One region of the Mangrovibacterium diazotrophicum genome, then DNA from elsewhere that is predicted to be linked to it. Evidence: riboswitches for the same ligand, from Rfam matches in the RefSeq annotation. Region 1 holds a riboswitch; the other holds the start of a gene.
The links. Region 1 has a riboswitch for thiamine pyrophosphate ahead of BC643_RS08070 (TonB-dependent receptor). Riboswitches for the same ligand answer to the same signal wherever they lie in the genome.
Positions count from the first base shown of each region.

Region 2: another riboswitch for thiamine pyrophosphate. It lies ahead of thiM (hydroxyethylthiazole kinase); the one in region 1 lies ahead of BC643_RS08070 (TonB-dependent receptor).

Region 1 is NZ_RAPN01000001.1:2,055,948-2,063,880, reverse strand. Features, by position in the region: gene BC643_RS08085 (penicillin-binding protein 1A) at 1-779, shown strand, start outside; gene BC643_RS08080 (translation initiation factor) at 783-1,133, opposite strand; gene BC643_RS08075 (carbonic anhydrase) at 1,252-1,797, shown strand; gene BC643_RS08070 (TonB-dependent receptor) at 1,892-4,396, opposite strand; TPP riboswitch at 4,447-4,543, opposite strand; gene BC643_RS08065 (Hsp20/alpha crystallin family protein) at 4,795-5,229, shown strand; gene BC643_RS08060 (zinc transporter ZntB) at 5,330-6,304, opposite strand; gene BC643_RS08055 (glycosyltransferase family 2 protein) at 6,478-7,506, opposite strand; gene BC643_RS08050 (hypothetical protein) at 7,521-7,933, opposite strand, start outside.
Region 2 is NZ_RAPN01000001.1:255,732-263,664, reverse strand. Features, by position in the region: gene BC643_RS01160 (hypothetical protein) at 1-101, opposite strand, end outside; gene BC643_RS01155 (alpha-ketoglutarate-dependent dioxygenase AlkB family protein) at 383-994, opposite strand; gene thiD (bifunctional hydroxymethylpyrimidine kinase/phosphomethylpyrimidine kinase) at 1,103-1,909, opposite strand; gene BC643_RS01145 (TenA family protein) at 2,007-2,654, opposite strand; gene thiE (thiamine phosphate synthase) at 2,654-3,289, opposite strand; gene thiM (hydroxyethylthiazole kinase) at 3,292-4,089, opposite strand; TPP riboswitch at 4,196-4,293, opposite strand; gene BC643_RS01130 (polysaccharide deacetylase family protein) at 4,345-5,133, opposite strand; gene BC643_RS01125 (PAS domain S-box protein) at 5,343-7,933, shown strand, end outside.

The sequences.
Region 1 (7,933 bases):
GCATGTACACGCTGAAAGGGGCATTGACACATTCGGTGAATACGGTCAGCGCCAACCTGATTCTGAAAACAGGTATTTCCAACGTTTGCCAGTTAGCTCAGCACGCTGGTATCGAAACGCGTTTGCCGCATGTTCCTTCGCTGGCTTTAGGCACGGCAGAGTTGTCATTGTTTGAGCTGGTTCGGGCTTACCAGTCGTTTGCCAATATGGGCGTACCGGTTAAACCGCAGTTGATTAAATCGGTTGCCGATCGGAATGGTGAGTTATTGTACGCAGCAAATACCAACACAACAGCAAAGGGAGACTCCATTGCATCACGCGAAAGTATGGAGACGATTGTTGAGATGATGAAGAATGTGGTCGATCGCGGAACTGCCAGATCATTGCGATATCGTTACGGATTGAAAGGCGAGATTGCCGGAAAAACCGGAACTACACAGAATCAGGCCGACGGTTGGTTTGTTGGATTTACCCCCGATTTGGTTGCCGGAGTTTGGGTGGGCGCCGAATACCCGGCAGTTCATTTCCGTAGTTTGCGATACGGGCAAGGTGCTTACACCGCTTTGCCGGTTTGGGCCAATTTTTTCAAGGAGTTGTACAGCGACCAGGAATTTAAGCAAATGGCTTCAGCTAAATTTGCGATCTCCGATTCGGTTCGGGTGCGCGTTTCCGAAAGCGCCGATTATATTCAGGCACCCACGATGGAAGACGAACTTCAGCCCAAGCAGGTCAAAATTGTAGCCGAAAATACCATGGCAACATCCATGATTAGCCAATAGTTTTTATCCGCCGATTCGCTTGGTTTTGTAGCCTTCAGCTTGCAGCATTTGAATAACTTTATCGCGAAAGTTTCCCTGAATCAGGATTTCGCCGTCGCGGGTTGAGCCACCGACGCCACATTGTGTTTTTAGCCTGCGCGCTAATTCCTTCAATTCGTCATCAGTTCCCTCAAATCCGGTAACAAGCGTTGCCGATTTCCCGTTGCGGCCCTTCTTGTCCAATTCAACATATAACGTTTGTTTGTTCGCCGGGATAGAAGGTGTTTTTTCCTGCTTTTCTTCCTTGTTTTCGTTTTGCGAATCCGGGGAAATTGAAAAAGCCATCCCCAACTTATCTTTCCAGTCTTGTGCCATCTCGAAGTTTTTTTCAAAAATAATATAAAAAGCTGTTTTTAAGAATTGGAAAATTGAGGTTGACATGAACTTTTACTTGGGCTCGCGGGTTTGAAAGGGGACCAAGCATTAAAAAGAAATGGCGAGACTAATTGAGGTTAATTCAAAGCAGGATATTCTGCCGGAATATCGGAATACGGCGATCAGCCTGCTGTTGGAGTACCATAACCTGAACAAGACTTTTTGTAATTACGACCAGGCGCAGCTGCTGATTGGAATGTGTATGGACAACCGAAAAAGTTTGTGGATTCCCGAGAACTTTGCTTACGTGATTCGATCGGGGGGAGCAAACCTGTTTTTTCACGAATTCCAGGTTTCGTATGCCATCGGAGTTGGCGGTGTTCGCGCGATTGCACTCATTGGTCACAGCCATTGTGGAATGGCAAAACTCGACGATCAGAAAGACGCTTTTGTTGCCGGAATGGTGAAAAATGCCGGGTGGAAAGCGGAGAATGCCAGCTCGCATTTCGATAACTTATCGCCGTTTTTTGAGATCGGCGACGCTGTTGAGTTTTTGTTGTGCGAGGTTGAACGACTTCGGAAACGCTACCCGAAAGTAGTCGTCGCACCGCTGTTTTTCGACGTCGAAGAAAGCAAAATCCTTCAGGTCGTTCCGGATAAATAGTTCCCGGAATTTTTCGTCAAATTTCCCGCACATTATTGACAATTCGATATATCAAAAGCGACCCCCGGAGTAATTCCGAGGGTTGCATCTCTAATTAAAACTTGAAATCAATTCCGGCAAAAAAGTTGATTCCCGCCTGCGGGAAATAACCGTCCATTTTATAACGGGTTCCGCCCGTGTAATACGAGTAAACCCATGCGTTACTTTCGTATTCCGCGTCGAACAGGTTATTCACCATCAGGTGTAATTTAATTTCCTGAAATAAGTTTCCTTTTATCGTGTAATCTATCTTCAGGTTGTTCACAAACCACGCGTTCAGCTTGCGATCTTCACTCGATGAATTGTCGATGTATTGGTCGCTCACGTAGTTTGACAGCAGGCTGATTGATAAATCCTTGACGGGGAGAAAACTCAGCTGGCTGTTCACAATCACGTTGGGTGAAAAAGCCAGGTCGGTTCTTCCAAGGTCGGTAACATATTGATAGGGCTCGTTGTCCATGTCGTACCAGTAGTCCCAGTTGTCCACGTACTCGGTAAAGTTTTTAATCTTGTTTTGGCTGAAGGTGGCGTTCACATCCCACTTCAAACTGCGGGTAATTTTCAGTCCTCCCATCAGTTCGATACCGGCGCGGTAGCTGTCGTCAACATTCACCATAATCGCCGAACCCACATCGTTTAGTTCTCCGGTTTGGATCAGCTGATCTTTGTAAAGCATATAATAAAGGTTGGCGCCAATCGAGTAGTTGCGGGTGCGGTGGGTGTAGCCAGCCTCGAAATCATTCAGTGTTTCTGCCACCGGCATGTGGTTTTCATCGGCGTCGACAAAGTTGCTGCGGTTGGGTTCGCGGTTCGCACGGGCAAAGCTGATGTAGGCTTCGTTTCCGGCGTTCGGTTTGTAATAAAGGCCTACTTTCGGGTTGAAGAAATCGAATTTGTGCTTTTGACTGATGTCGCGTAAATCATCTTCAATGCCGGTAATCTTGTAATCAATGTGGCGGTATTGAAGGTCGGCGTAGAAACTCAACGCTTCGTTCAGTTGCAGATTGTATTTTCCAAATAGGTTGAAGTCTTTTTTGATGCCTTTTCCACGGTACCATTCAAATTCACTGTCAACACTGGTGCCACCATACCAATCGGTTACTGTCAGGTTGTCGCCCATGTATTGAGCCCAAATTACCCGGCCAAAGTGACGACCGTCGTACTCGTTGTAACCACCGCCAAAGGTGAAGGCATTTTTCCCGTCGTCGTAGTTTAACGAGTAAGTTGAACCGTAAAAGTCATTATCCAACCACTTACGCACAACCATGTCGGTGACATCAATACCCTCCGGAGCTGTCATTTGGTAATCGGCATAATCCTGGTCGTACTCGTAGTTTTCGTAATAGCCACGTCCGTAGGTATAGTGCAGTGCCGCGTTCAAGTTCAGGTATTCATTGAACTTGTGCGAGAAGTGCAGTTGGTAATGATCCTGTTGGTAGTGGTCAACAGCGTTTTCGTAAGTGTAAAAGTTGTAGGTGCGAGCGTCTGAGTTGATCAGATCATCGTAACGTTTTTGGTTTTCGCGCTCCGATCCCGACCACAGCCAGTGATCCAGGTAGCGTTGCATTCCTTCGGTGTCATTATTCAGTTTGACAGAAGGTACGCCATACCAGGCTTGGTACGTTTCCTCAAATCCCGAGAAAATATTCACTTTCAGAATGGTGTTTTCGGAATAGTAGCCACCCGAAACGAAGAACGATTTGAGGTCAGAAGTGGCGCGGTCGATAAAGCCATCGGAAGAAACTTTGGACAAACGCACGTCGAAAGCGAATTTACCCATCAGTCCGGTACCGGCAGCAACCGAGTTTTTGAAGGTACCAAAAGAGCCGGCAGAGCTTTTTACTTCGGCATACGCTTGTTTGTTCAGTGTTGTGGTTTGCAGGTTGATGGTTGCGCCAAAAGCAGCAGCACCGTTAGTAGATGTTCCCACACCACGTTGCACCTGGATGTTGTCGATTGAACCAGCCAGGTCGGGAATATCCACAAAGTAAGTTCCGTGCGACTCGGCATCGTTCATCGGGATGCCGTTTACCGTTACATTGATACGGTTGGCTGAAGTACCACGAATACGGAAGTCAGTATAACCAACGCCGGCTCCGGCATCCGAGCTTGCCACGTACGAAGGTGTCATCGTCAGCAAGTAGGGAATGTCCTGGCCCATGTTTCGGTTTTCGATAGTTGTTCGGTCGACCGAAGTTTTGGCCACCGGCGTTTTGTCGCCGGCACGTGTTGCCGAAACCATGACTTCTTCCGTCATAATGCCGGACTGTTTCAGTATAGCTGTGATCGTTTGGTTGCTTTTCTCCAACTTGACGGGTTGGCTTGTTTTCTCGTAGCCAATAAATGAGATCAGAAGCTCGTAACTTCCCGAATGCAAATTGGTGATTGCGAATTTTCCGTTCGAGTCGGCAACGGTTCCGGTGTACGTTCCGGCCAAAACAACATTGGCTCCTGGCAATACTTCGCGTTTCTCATTCATCACCACACCGGAAATCGAATACTGTGCGAAAGTGAAGGTGGTCAGACTCAACATGACCAGCAGAAAAAATACTTTTTTCATTTTTTGAGTGAAAGTTTGGTTAATAAATAACCAATGAGGTAGGAATACGTGTTCCCTTCTTGCGCCCTCCCTACGCCGGCATTACCCGGATCAGGTTCTTTGGGTATGATCTCAGTCCGTAATATTAGGACACCCCATTGCATATAGGGGGCAAAGTTAAAACAAAAATCATCGAATATTCAAACAAATTTCGACATGCTGAAAATGATCTGTTCGGAAAGTATGTCATTATCAGTAAGTTGAATTCTGAAAAAATGTCTTTTTCTCCGTCAAAATGACATTGGATTTTGCAAATTTTCAGCCTGAAACTGCGTAAAACTACTTTGGAGCAACCTTTGATAGTTGATAGTCAGAAAACAAAAAATCAATGTTTAACTAATTGATAGGAGGACAAAGTTATGTTACCATTTGTAAGATCAAACAGAAACACACCAAGTTTATTTGATGAGTTTTTCGGTAAAGATGTATGGAACGATTTTTTTGAAAAATCAGGATGGAACAGCAGTCCAAATGTGAATGTGTATGACAAAAAAGACCATTACGAAATTGAGCTGGCCGCTCCTGGTTTGGACAAAAAAGACTTCCATATCGATTTAAAAGATAATTTGCTGACCATTTCTTCGGAAAAACAAGAAGAGAAAAAAGAAGAAAAAGACAGCAAGGTGGTATTCTGTGAGTTTAATTATTCCAAATTCAGCCGTTCATTCCAATTGCCTGACGGCGTTGATGCGAACAAGATTGAAGCAAACCACAAAAATGGCGTTTTAACCGTTAGTTTGCCAAAACGAGAGGAGTATAAATCGCACGAACCACGAATGATTGAAATTCATTAAATGAATTGACGTAAAAGACATTAGTAAATTTTCAAATTTGGTTTTAGTTTAGGTTTAGTTAGTTGAAGACCCTGCCTGTTGTGTGGCAGGGTTTTTCGTTTTATAGCCATTTATTTTTTCGGAAAAACCAAAATTGAAAGGCTACCACCACCAATAAAATGACCACGAAAGCTGAAAAAGCATAATGATTCTCGGCATGGGGAATACCGGAAAGGTTGACCCCGAGCAAACCGGTGAAAAAGCTCAACGGCAGGAACAGTGCCGCAATGATAGAAAGCAGGTACATGCGGTTGTTAATCTGCTCGTTGGAACGGTTGATCAGCGTTTCCTGGCTGACGGAAGCCAGTTCTCGCGCGGCCTCCAGCATCTCGAGGTAGCGCATCAGGTAGTCGCTCACCTCTCGCAATCGCAATTGTTGTTTACTGGTCATCCATCTGGTTTTCTCAATCTGCAATTTATTTAAAGCATCGCGCTGTGGAATCAGGAATCGTTTGATCTGGATGATTTGCCGGCGAAGATTGTACAATTCGGCTTTGCTTTGGTCGTCGTTACCATCTTCTTCCATCACCAACTCTTCCATCGAGATGGCCGCTTCCTCAATATCTTCCATCACATCGCTCATGTTGAAAACCAGGCGCTCGTTCAACCGGACAATAAAATCGCCTGTGTTTTTGGGTGGATTGTTCTGCTCCATGTCTTCCAAAATCGACTGGATGGCATTCAGCTTTTTCTTTTGGGTTGTGATGATCAGGTTTTTGCTGGCCATGATGCGTACCGAGATCATATTTTCGGGCTTTTCACCTTTTATCAGGTTAATGCCGCGAACGATCAGTAACAGTTCCTCGGGCGCAATTTCCACCCTTGGGCGCGAATCGTCTTTTACCAAGGCTGAAATCCAAAATTCATTGACATGCAGACTTTCAACTAAGCTCCGGGTTTCCGTGGCACTGAAATCCAGTTGAAGCCAAATATAGTCGGTGTCCTTTTTTAAGGCGGGGATGGCGTAGGCGTCGATCTTATCAACCTTTTTGGCACTCGAATCGACGTAGAAGGCATTAATGACCGCTTGTTTCATGCGATTGAAAATTTTACTGAATATACAATCTGTCTGCTGAATTTACAAAAGATGGATTTTCGGATTGTTGGATTTTCGGATTGTCAGATCAAGAAGACGTTCTTGGGAGACAGTTTCGGAAAAGGCTCTTTTTCTTTTTATCCAGCTATCCGAGTATCCGGCATTCCTAACGCCTATTTCACCAATTCGGTGAAGGTGCGTTTCTTCTCGATATAGAATTTCCAGATGATACTTTTGTATAAAATTTCGGGGTGCCAACTGGGTGCTGCTTCGGTTTTTAGTCGCCGGCGTTTCGCTTTCAATTGGGTCCAGTTTTTATATAAAGCCCAGTGTGCTTTGAAGACCGCCGAAATCCCTTTTAGATTCCCCTCAGTCAACAACTTGAAAGCAGCAATGCCATCCAATATCATGCGGACAAACAGTACTTTAACTAGTTTGTTGGGCGGACAATTCTTGTAAAGCATGAACAAACTATTGCGGAAGTTTAGGAACAGTTTGCGCGGGTTGTTGTAAGGCAAACTTCCACCACCCAGGTGATAAACCTGGCTGTAAGGGGTGTACCGAATTTGATAGCCGAAGTTTTTCAGGCGCCAGCAAAGGTCGATTTCTTCCATGTGTGCCCAAAAGTCGGAATCGAAGCCCCCTGCTTTGTGGTAGAGGCTTGCGCGAATTGCCAGGCAGGCACCACTCGCCCAAAAAATATTGGCTTCGTCATTGTACTGACCTTTGTCTTTTTCAACGACATTCAGCACGCGACCGCGGCAAAACGGGAAGCCGAGCTTGTCGATGAAACCTCCGGCAGCACCGCCGTATTCGAATTCATCTTTGTTGTGCCAGCTTAAAATTTTGGGTTGAACAGCAGCGACCGTATTGTCTTTCTCAAAAATCGAAATCATCGGTTCCAGCCAGCCTTCGGTAACTTCCACATCCGAGTTTAGCAGGATGTAATATTTGGCGTCGATTTGGCGCAGTGCTTCGTTATAGCCACGGGCGAAACCGTAATTCTCGGGAAGTTGAAGTCTGGTAACTTCGGGGAATTGCTCTTCAAGCAGTGTCATCGATTGATCTGTAGAACCATTGTCGGCAACAATGATCTCAGCACCTTCCAGTTGGCTGTATTGGATGACCGATGGCAAAAATTGAGGAAGTAGCTTTTCCCCGTTCCAGTTTAAAATGACAATTGCAATTTGCGCGTGTTCCATTCCGCCAAAGATAGTCAGGAATTCAAAATTCCGGCAACAATGTCAATGAGTTGTTCCTTGCTAAGCTGTCCCAGTTTTTCTTTTATCTCTGCCGTCTGATTTTCTGTTTTGTCCGCTAAAATGTCGGCCAGTTCTTTCCATTGCTTGCCGGTCATTTCCTGTTGTAACAGTTCTGTTGCTTTGTCTGCGTTCCCGGCCTGGCCCGGAAGTCCCAGTGTTTCCAGTTCCATGATGGCGGCATCCAGAATTTCGCGGGCCTGCATTTTCACGGGATCGTCCGACTTCTCGTTGCCGGTAGCATCACGCAAATGCCAGCTGGAATAATCGTAGCGGAGATCCAGAATCATTTTCACGATCGGATGAGAGGCCCCGAAAATCCGGTTCAGAAACAACAGGGTTTGGTTTTTCCATGCTTCCAGGTCGAAGC
Region 2 (7,933 bases), 1.8 Mb from region 1:
GCCAGCTCTGCAGCATCGGAACCACCGGACTCCTGAGCTTCTGCTGGTTTAAAGAGAATAAAACTCAAAATCGCGCCTAAAATCAATACTGTTTTTTTCATATTCATACTTAATTAGAAATCCTGGCTAATAAGCTTCTTGAATATTCCACAGTCATCGTGCACAACCAAACCAATCGGGTCACTCTTTTACTTCAAAAATCATCAGAGCAAGGATACTCCTCACATCTGATCGAATATTAAATCACTTTTCGTTTTTTGGTTACTGGACTTTCCTTTGAATTCTGGAAACCTGAAATTCGAAAGCTGTTCGATTTGCGAAACCGCAACTCTTCGAACAATTTACAACATCTTAGAGGAACATTATGTATGAAAATTGAAAATTATTGGCCGACAATACTTCGGAAGGTCAAATTAATTCGTGGGCTATGCACCATTTTTGTAGGCGGCAGGCGATGGAGCCAATGCGTTTGGGTTTCGTCCTTCATTACGAGCAAACTCCCGTGCTCTAAAATTAACGATCGTGTTTCGCCGCTTTTCTTGTGCTTGAAAGAAAATTTGCGCTCAGCACCAAGCGTCAGAGAGGCAATTGCTCCGTTTGGCTTTAAATCTTTCTCTCCATCACTATGCCAGGCCATACCTTCCGATCCATCATGATATAAGTTGAGCAAACAAGAATTGTAGCTTTCTCCGCTTTGTTGCTCACAGATTTTCTTCAAAGCCTCCAATTCCATCGTCCACGGCAAGGCGAATTTGTTGGTATTGGAATAGGTGTAACGAAAAGGTTTGTCTCCGTACCAAGCAACTTTCCGCTTGGTAATAATCTTTTTACCGAACATAACAGCCTCGTCATTCTTCCAGTCAATATGTGTTAACAGTTTCTTGTAAAAATGATTAGCCTCTTCCAGCGAAAGCACACAACCATAATATTCAACTGTTCCGTCGAACGGTAAGAGGTTATCCGATTTTGAAGGAAGTGAACGAAACAAATTCATCGTCGCTACTTTTTCATTCACAACAGAAGCAACCGCTAAAAGTTGAAAAGAACGAAATCAAATGTCAAATCCCGCAACTTTAAACTTTAAACTTGTAACTTATTACTTCTATCTCCAAAACGGATGAAAGTGATGCACAGGCCCATGCCCTTTTCCGATTTCGTAGGAGGTGCCTTCTATGATCGCTTTATTGATGTATTCTTTTGCAGCCCGAACGGCGGCATTCAAATCCAATCCGTGGGCCAGAAACGAAGCAAATGCCGACGAAAATGTACAGCCCGTGCCGTGGGTATTTTTTGTATTCACCCGTTTCGATTTCAACTCCAACAGTTCGTCTGTTTCGGCATTGTAAAAAATATCTGTCAACTCATCTTCTGTTAGATGACCTGCTTTGAGCAACACGGAGACTTTTCCTCCGCATGTCAGGCTTTTAACAACCTTCGGCAAATCGGCCTGACAAGTGATTTTCTGACCGGATAGAATCTCCGCTTCCGGAATATTGGGCGTGATCACCCGGGTCATCGGGATCAATTCATTTTGAAGGGTGGCGATTGCCTCATCCAGCAAAAGTTTGTCGCCGGAGGTTGCTACCATCACCGGGTCAAGCACAATATTGCGAATCTGGTATGGCTCGAGCGTTTCCTTTATTCCGCGAATCAATTCCGACGAGTGTAGCATTCCGATTTTGATTGCATCAGCACCAATATCATCCAGCACCGATCTAATCTGCCCTTTCACAAAATCAACCGGAATGGGGTGAACGCCGTACACACCAACCGTATTTTCATCAACAACTGCTGTAATTGCCGTTGTTGCAAAACAACCGCAAGCCGACATCGTTTTCAGGTCGGCCTGAATGCCTGCTCCCCCGCTGGGGTCGCTTCCGGCAATACTTAAAACTCGTTTATAGTGCATATTTTAGATACTGGATTGTTTGATGCTAGATATTAGATAATTGAGAAAAAGGTCCTCAAACTACTCACTACTCATGTCTCATCACTCGCAACTCTTCTCACACCCGCCATTGTTCCTGCTCGTAGGCACTTTGCCAGAACATCCATTCCATTTTGAACGCCAACTTGAAAGCAGCCGTCATCCGTTCGCGTTGTGCCGGAGTACATTTTTCGGCATATTTATCGCAGATAAACAATGCTTTGGCTACAGCCTTCGCAAACTCGTCGCCTCCATAGGTATCAATCCACGATTGATAAGGATTCTCCCCTTTTGCCTGGTTTGCCAAAATAAAATCACCAACCTCTTTGTACACCCAGAAGCAAGGCAAGACCGAAGCCAGTGCTTCTTCTGTTGAGTGAGCAGCCAGCTGACGCCACATGTGCCCTGTATAAAGGAGGTTCGTTGGTGTCGGCTCCGCATCAACCAACTGATCTTTCAGATAGAACTGATGCAAGGCCTGTTCAACAGCTACCGTATCACCCGAAAAGCCCAGAAAAGCTTCGCGCCATTCTTTTTGGTCCAGGCGAGCCGCGATGGCAGCCAGAATTTTGCCGTATTCAGCCAGGTAAAAAGCATCCTGTCGCAGGTAGAATAAAAATTTTTCGTTGGGCAAACTACCATCCATGAGCTCGTGCAAAAAAGGCAGTTTTGTTATTTCTGTGAAAACCGAATTACATTCGGCCCACGCTTCTTCGCTCCATGTCATTATCGAATATTTTTTTGAATTTCTAATTTTAGTTCGCGTGCAGCGTTTGCCGGATCTTCGGCAGAAGAGATCGCCGAAACCAGGGCAACTCCTTCCGCTCCATGTTGAATGATTGAAGCTGCATTATTGAGGTTGATACCACCGATTGCTACAGCCGGGTGCTTGCAAACACGGCAAGCTCGCTTTAATCCATCCAAACCGAAAGGTTGAAACGTATCGGTTTTGGTTGGCGTCGCAAATACCGGCGAAACACCGATGTAATCCACATCTAAATGATTAGCGTCTTCCGCCTGCTGCTGCGTTTCCACGGAAAGCCCCAGAATCTTGTCAGACCCGAGCAGTTGGCGCGCTACCTGCCAGGGCAAATCACTTTGGCCAATGTGCAAACCATCAGCATCGACTGCAAGGGCAATATCCAAGCGATCATTGATGATCAAAGGGATATTCAGCGGATTGAGGATTTTTTTCAGCTTCATCCCCAACTTATAAAACTCAAGCGACGAGCAATCCTTTTCGCGCAACTGCACCATTGTAACGCCTCCTTTTACCGCCTCTTCAACAATAAATTCCAACGGACGTCCTAGCGACAAAGCACGGTCGGTGACCAGGTACAGGCTCAGATCAAAGTTCTTCATTTTTAAGCTTTAAACGTCTTTTCAATATCCGCTTCGCTCAGGTTGTAAAGCGTATCCAGAAAGTGAAGTTGCAAGGTCCCCGGCCCTGCTGATTTTGCAGCTGCAATTTCACCGGCAATACTCATCACAGCCATTGCATGCGTTGCTGCCTCCAAACGGTTGGCATTAACGCCGGCAAAAGCTCCTAAAACAGCTGTTGCGGTACACCCCATCCCGGTCACTTTCGCCATCATGGTCGAACCGTTTTTAGTTGACAGCACTTCTTTTCCATCAGTTATAAAATCCTCTGGACCACTGATTACGACAATCGCTCCGGTCTCTGTTGCCAAACGCTTGGCTCCCTCTATCGCCGAATTGCTCGAAGCGGAGCTATCCACGCCTTTGGTCACAATGTTTTCTTTGGCCAAAGCCATAATTTCAGATGCATTGCCCCGAATGAAAGTCGGTTTGCACTCGTTTACAATTCGTGCAGCAACCTCATTCCGGTATGGCGTAGCGCCTACACCAACGGGATCGAAGACAACAGGAATACCTTTTTTAGTGGCTGCTTTACCGGCAGCAATCATTCCATCAACCCACTGGGGATTGAGCGTTCCCATGTTGATCACAAGCGAGGAAGCAATATTCACCATATCTGTGACTTCTTCCACGGCATGGGCCATCACCGGCGAAGCACCAACGGCCAGCAACGCATTGGCCGTGTTATTCATCACCACAAAGTTGGTAATGTTGTGCACTAAGGGAGATTTCTCGCGCACCGACTTCAAATCGGTGCTAATCGTTTTTACGGTAATCATCATTTCAATTTTTTACGGTTAAAAAATGTAGAAATGATCATCTGCGGAAGGTCATAAAAAAACCGTCCCACAGGAAGTGAAACGGCTTGTATTTTGACAAATAACGGATCGGTTACAATCCTCGTTTCCCTACGCTGTTATGATACATTTCAGGTTCCAGGGTATAATCTCAGTCCGGCAAATAACCGGACACCCCTAACGAGATGTAGCAAAGGTAGCGATAATTGGAAACGGTCAAAACGAAGGACCAAAATTCTATTAATTTTTCAAAGGTCTGGAGAAGTCGGGACTGATCGTCTTCATCGCCTTTTCAACATTGATATACTTTTTAAGGTCTCTCATAGCAATCACTTCAAAATCATTTTCTGAAAGGTATTTCAAATATCCCTCGAACAACTCCGGCGGCGTTGTCACCCAAGGGTGCTCTGCATCCGGAACTCCGTGAATGGTCAACACGACAATCTGACCATCTTTTGCCAGTGCAAAAGCGTCCATAATATCAGCCTTATTTTCGGAATTTGTTGCCCAACTCGGCAGCAAGAGCGGATGATCCGTCAGCGGATTGTACGGACGACTTCCTCCAGCACGCGCAAAGTTATAGCCTTCTTCCTCGAGTATCGCAAAAGCCGATTGATTCAAACCATAACCCGGATAGGCAAAATCTTCCGGCTTTAGAACTCCCATCGAATCACATTTGTTGTCGATGTAATGAAGCACCTCTAATGCTTTTTCCCCATGCAATTTGTCAAGGTGCTCGTGATGGCGCGTGTGATTGGCAATCTCAAAGCCCATATCGTTCAATTCCTTTATTTGTCTCCAGTTCATGTATTTTGTGGAATCACCAAAATTTGGAGGGAACTCGCAAATAAAAAACGTCGCATTGAATCCGTACTTTTTCAACAGCGGGGCAACAATCGAGTACTGGCTGGCAGTTGCATCATCGAAAGTCAACACAACAAGTTTGTCAGGAATCCGTTTTCTCACGATCCGGGCATCGACCTGCACGCAGGTTACGCTTAGCAGCAAAAGGAAAATTAAGAATCTCATTTGAGGTAGTATTTTTGAAAGGCTTAAAAATAAGAACATCAGACTAATTTCATTGTTTTTTATATTCGGAATTTGGAAGAATATGGCGTATATGTACAGCATTTTTTACCCAGTCAATTTTTAATGCTAAATTGCGTCTCCTTTAACTTTAGTGATTGCGATCGTTTATTTTCTAATCTATTTTTACAAACAGGAGGATACTGAATCAAATGATTACCGAGCTTATTTTAAACTCGACCTTGCTGATCACTTTAACTGTTCTATTCAGCTTTATTTCGCGCCATAAGAATAGCGGCAAGCTAAGACATCAGGTTTTGTCGGGCCTGCTTTTTGGATCGATTACCGTTATTGGCATGTACTTCCCGCTGAAAGTTTCCTCTGGAATTATCTACGACGGCAGGTCCATTGTGTTGTCGATGGCCGGCCTGTTTGGCGGACATATAGCCGGATTAATCTCCATGGTTATGGCTCTTGCATACCGGGGGTATGTTGGCGGCGATGGTCTTTGGGCAGGCATGGCTTCGATCATCGTATCAGTCGCCTGGGGATTTGTTTTTCGTTGGGCATACAATGGTAAACCGGAGAATATACGGGCACTGACCTTTTACTTGTTTGGTTTGACCACGAATGTTTCCATGCTGGCCTGCCAGCTGCTTTTACCCAAAGCAGTTGCATGGCATGTTATCGAAAATATTTGGTTGCCGGTTTTGCTGATCTTCCCTGCGGCCTGTATGTTCATGGGAATGATCTTCCGCAATGAAGCGCAACGGGTGAATGCTGAAGATGAACTTGAGGAAAACGAGTACCGCCACCGGACAACTCTACTCAGCATTGGCGACGGCTTGATTACAACCGATAATAAAGGCCTTGTTACCTTCATCAACCCTAAAGCTTGTGAGTTGACTGGATGGCCCGAGGCGGAATGTGTTGGCACATCAGCCGAAGAAATCTTTAAAGTATTGGATCCAGAGACGGGCGATCCATTGATTTGCCCTATTCAAAAGGTTTTGGTAAGCGGCGAAGCCATCGAACATTCGAAGAACAAGCTATTGCAAACCAAAAATGGGCGAAAAATTCCAATTACCAATAATAGCTCGTTGATTAAGGATACCAACGGCAAAGTTACAGGCGTTGTGCTGGTTTTTAAAGATCAAAGCCGCGAGCAGAGCCTTCAGCGAAAACTGGTTGACAGCGAGCGACTTTTTCACACGCTTACCGAGAAATCCCCGGTTGGTATATTTCGGACCCGGGGTGACGGTTACACCACCTATGTAAACCCAAAATGGTTGGAAATTAGTGGACTGTCATTTGAACAAGCGTTGGGCGACGGGTGGTTGTCGGCAGTTCACCCGGAAGATCGCAAAGCCATTGCGGACAACTGGGAGATTGCCTCTAAAAACAAGGTGCTTTCAGAAACTGAATATCGTTTTGTAAAGCCAGACGGTACCATCAACTGGGTCTTGGGCGTAGCTGTTCCCGAGTATGATCCCAACAAAAAACTATTCGGCTACATAGGAACTGTCATTAACATCAATGAACGGAAACGTGCTGAGAACGAGCTTATCCAATCACACGAGAACTTCCGCCGTACCATGGATGATTCACCTTTGGGTATGCGAATCGTCTCCAACAGCGGAAAAACCCTGTATACAAACGCCGCTTTTCTAAATCTGTACGGCTATCGCAATTTGGATGAGTTTCACAAGACACCATCATCCCAACGCTATTCGGAGGAAAGTTTCAAAGAACATGAAAGACGAAAAGCAAACCGTAAAAAAGGATTGCCGGAGGAGCCCGATTACGAAACGGAGATCATAACCAAGTCTGGCAAGATCAAAAACCTGATCGTCAAACGGAAAACAATCTTCTGGGATAGTGAAATGCTCAATTTGGTAATCTATCAGGATTTTACCGATCGGAAACAAGCAGAAAGGCGCTTGCAACTGTTCGGTAAAGCCACCGACCAAAGTCCGGTTAGCATTATCATCACCGACGACGTGGGTAAAATTATTTATGCGAATCCCAAATTTACGGAGGTTTCGGGATACTCCTTAGACGAAGTTATTGGGGAAAATCCATCGTTTCTGAAATCGGGTGTTCATTCGAACGAGTTCTATAAAAAACTCTGGGAAACAATTTTAAAAGGCGAAGAATGGCAAGGCGAATTTCTGAATAGGCGCAAGAACGGCGACTTATTTTGGGAAAGCGCGCTGATTTCTTCAATCGTTGATGAAAAAGGTAAAATTACCCACTTGGTTGCTGTGAAGGAAGACATCACCGAAAAGAAAAAAATCATCTCAGATTTGCAGGCGGCAAAAGAAAAAGCAGAAGAAAGTGACCGCCTAAAATCAGCCTTCTTGGCCAACATGAGCCACGAAATACGCACTCCGCTGAACACAATTATGGGATTCTCGAACTTACTTGTGGACGACGAAGATTTAAGCCAGGAGGAAAAAAAAGAGTTTGCTTCAATCCTGAATCAAAGCAGCGAAAACCTGCTCCAGCTGATCAACGACATTCTCGATATTTCAAAAATTGAGACCGGTCAGTTGAAGATCAACCAGGAACTTTTCGACTGCTGCCCGATTGTACAGGATCAGCTTCTGATCACTCAGCAACAATTGCAAAAGCAGAATAAAAACGCTATCAAGCTTGTTCAAAGCTGCGATAACAAATCAGCAGAAATTTACGCAGATAAAATACGGTTCACACAGATTTTAAGCAACTTACTGAGCAACGCAGTCAAGTTCACTGATCGGGGTGAAATACGGTTTGGAATCGAGAACTCAGACGCTTCGCA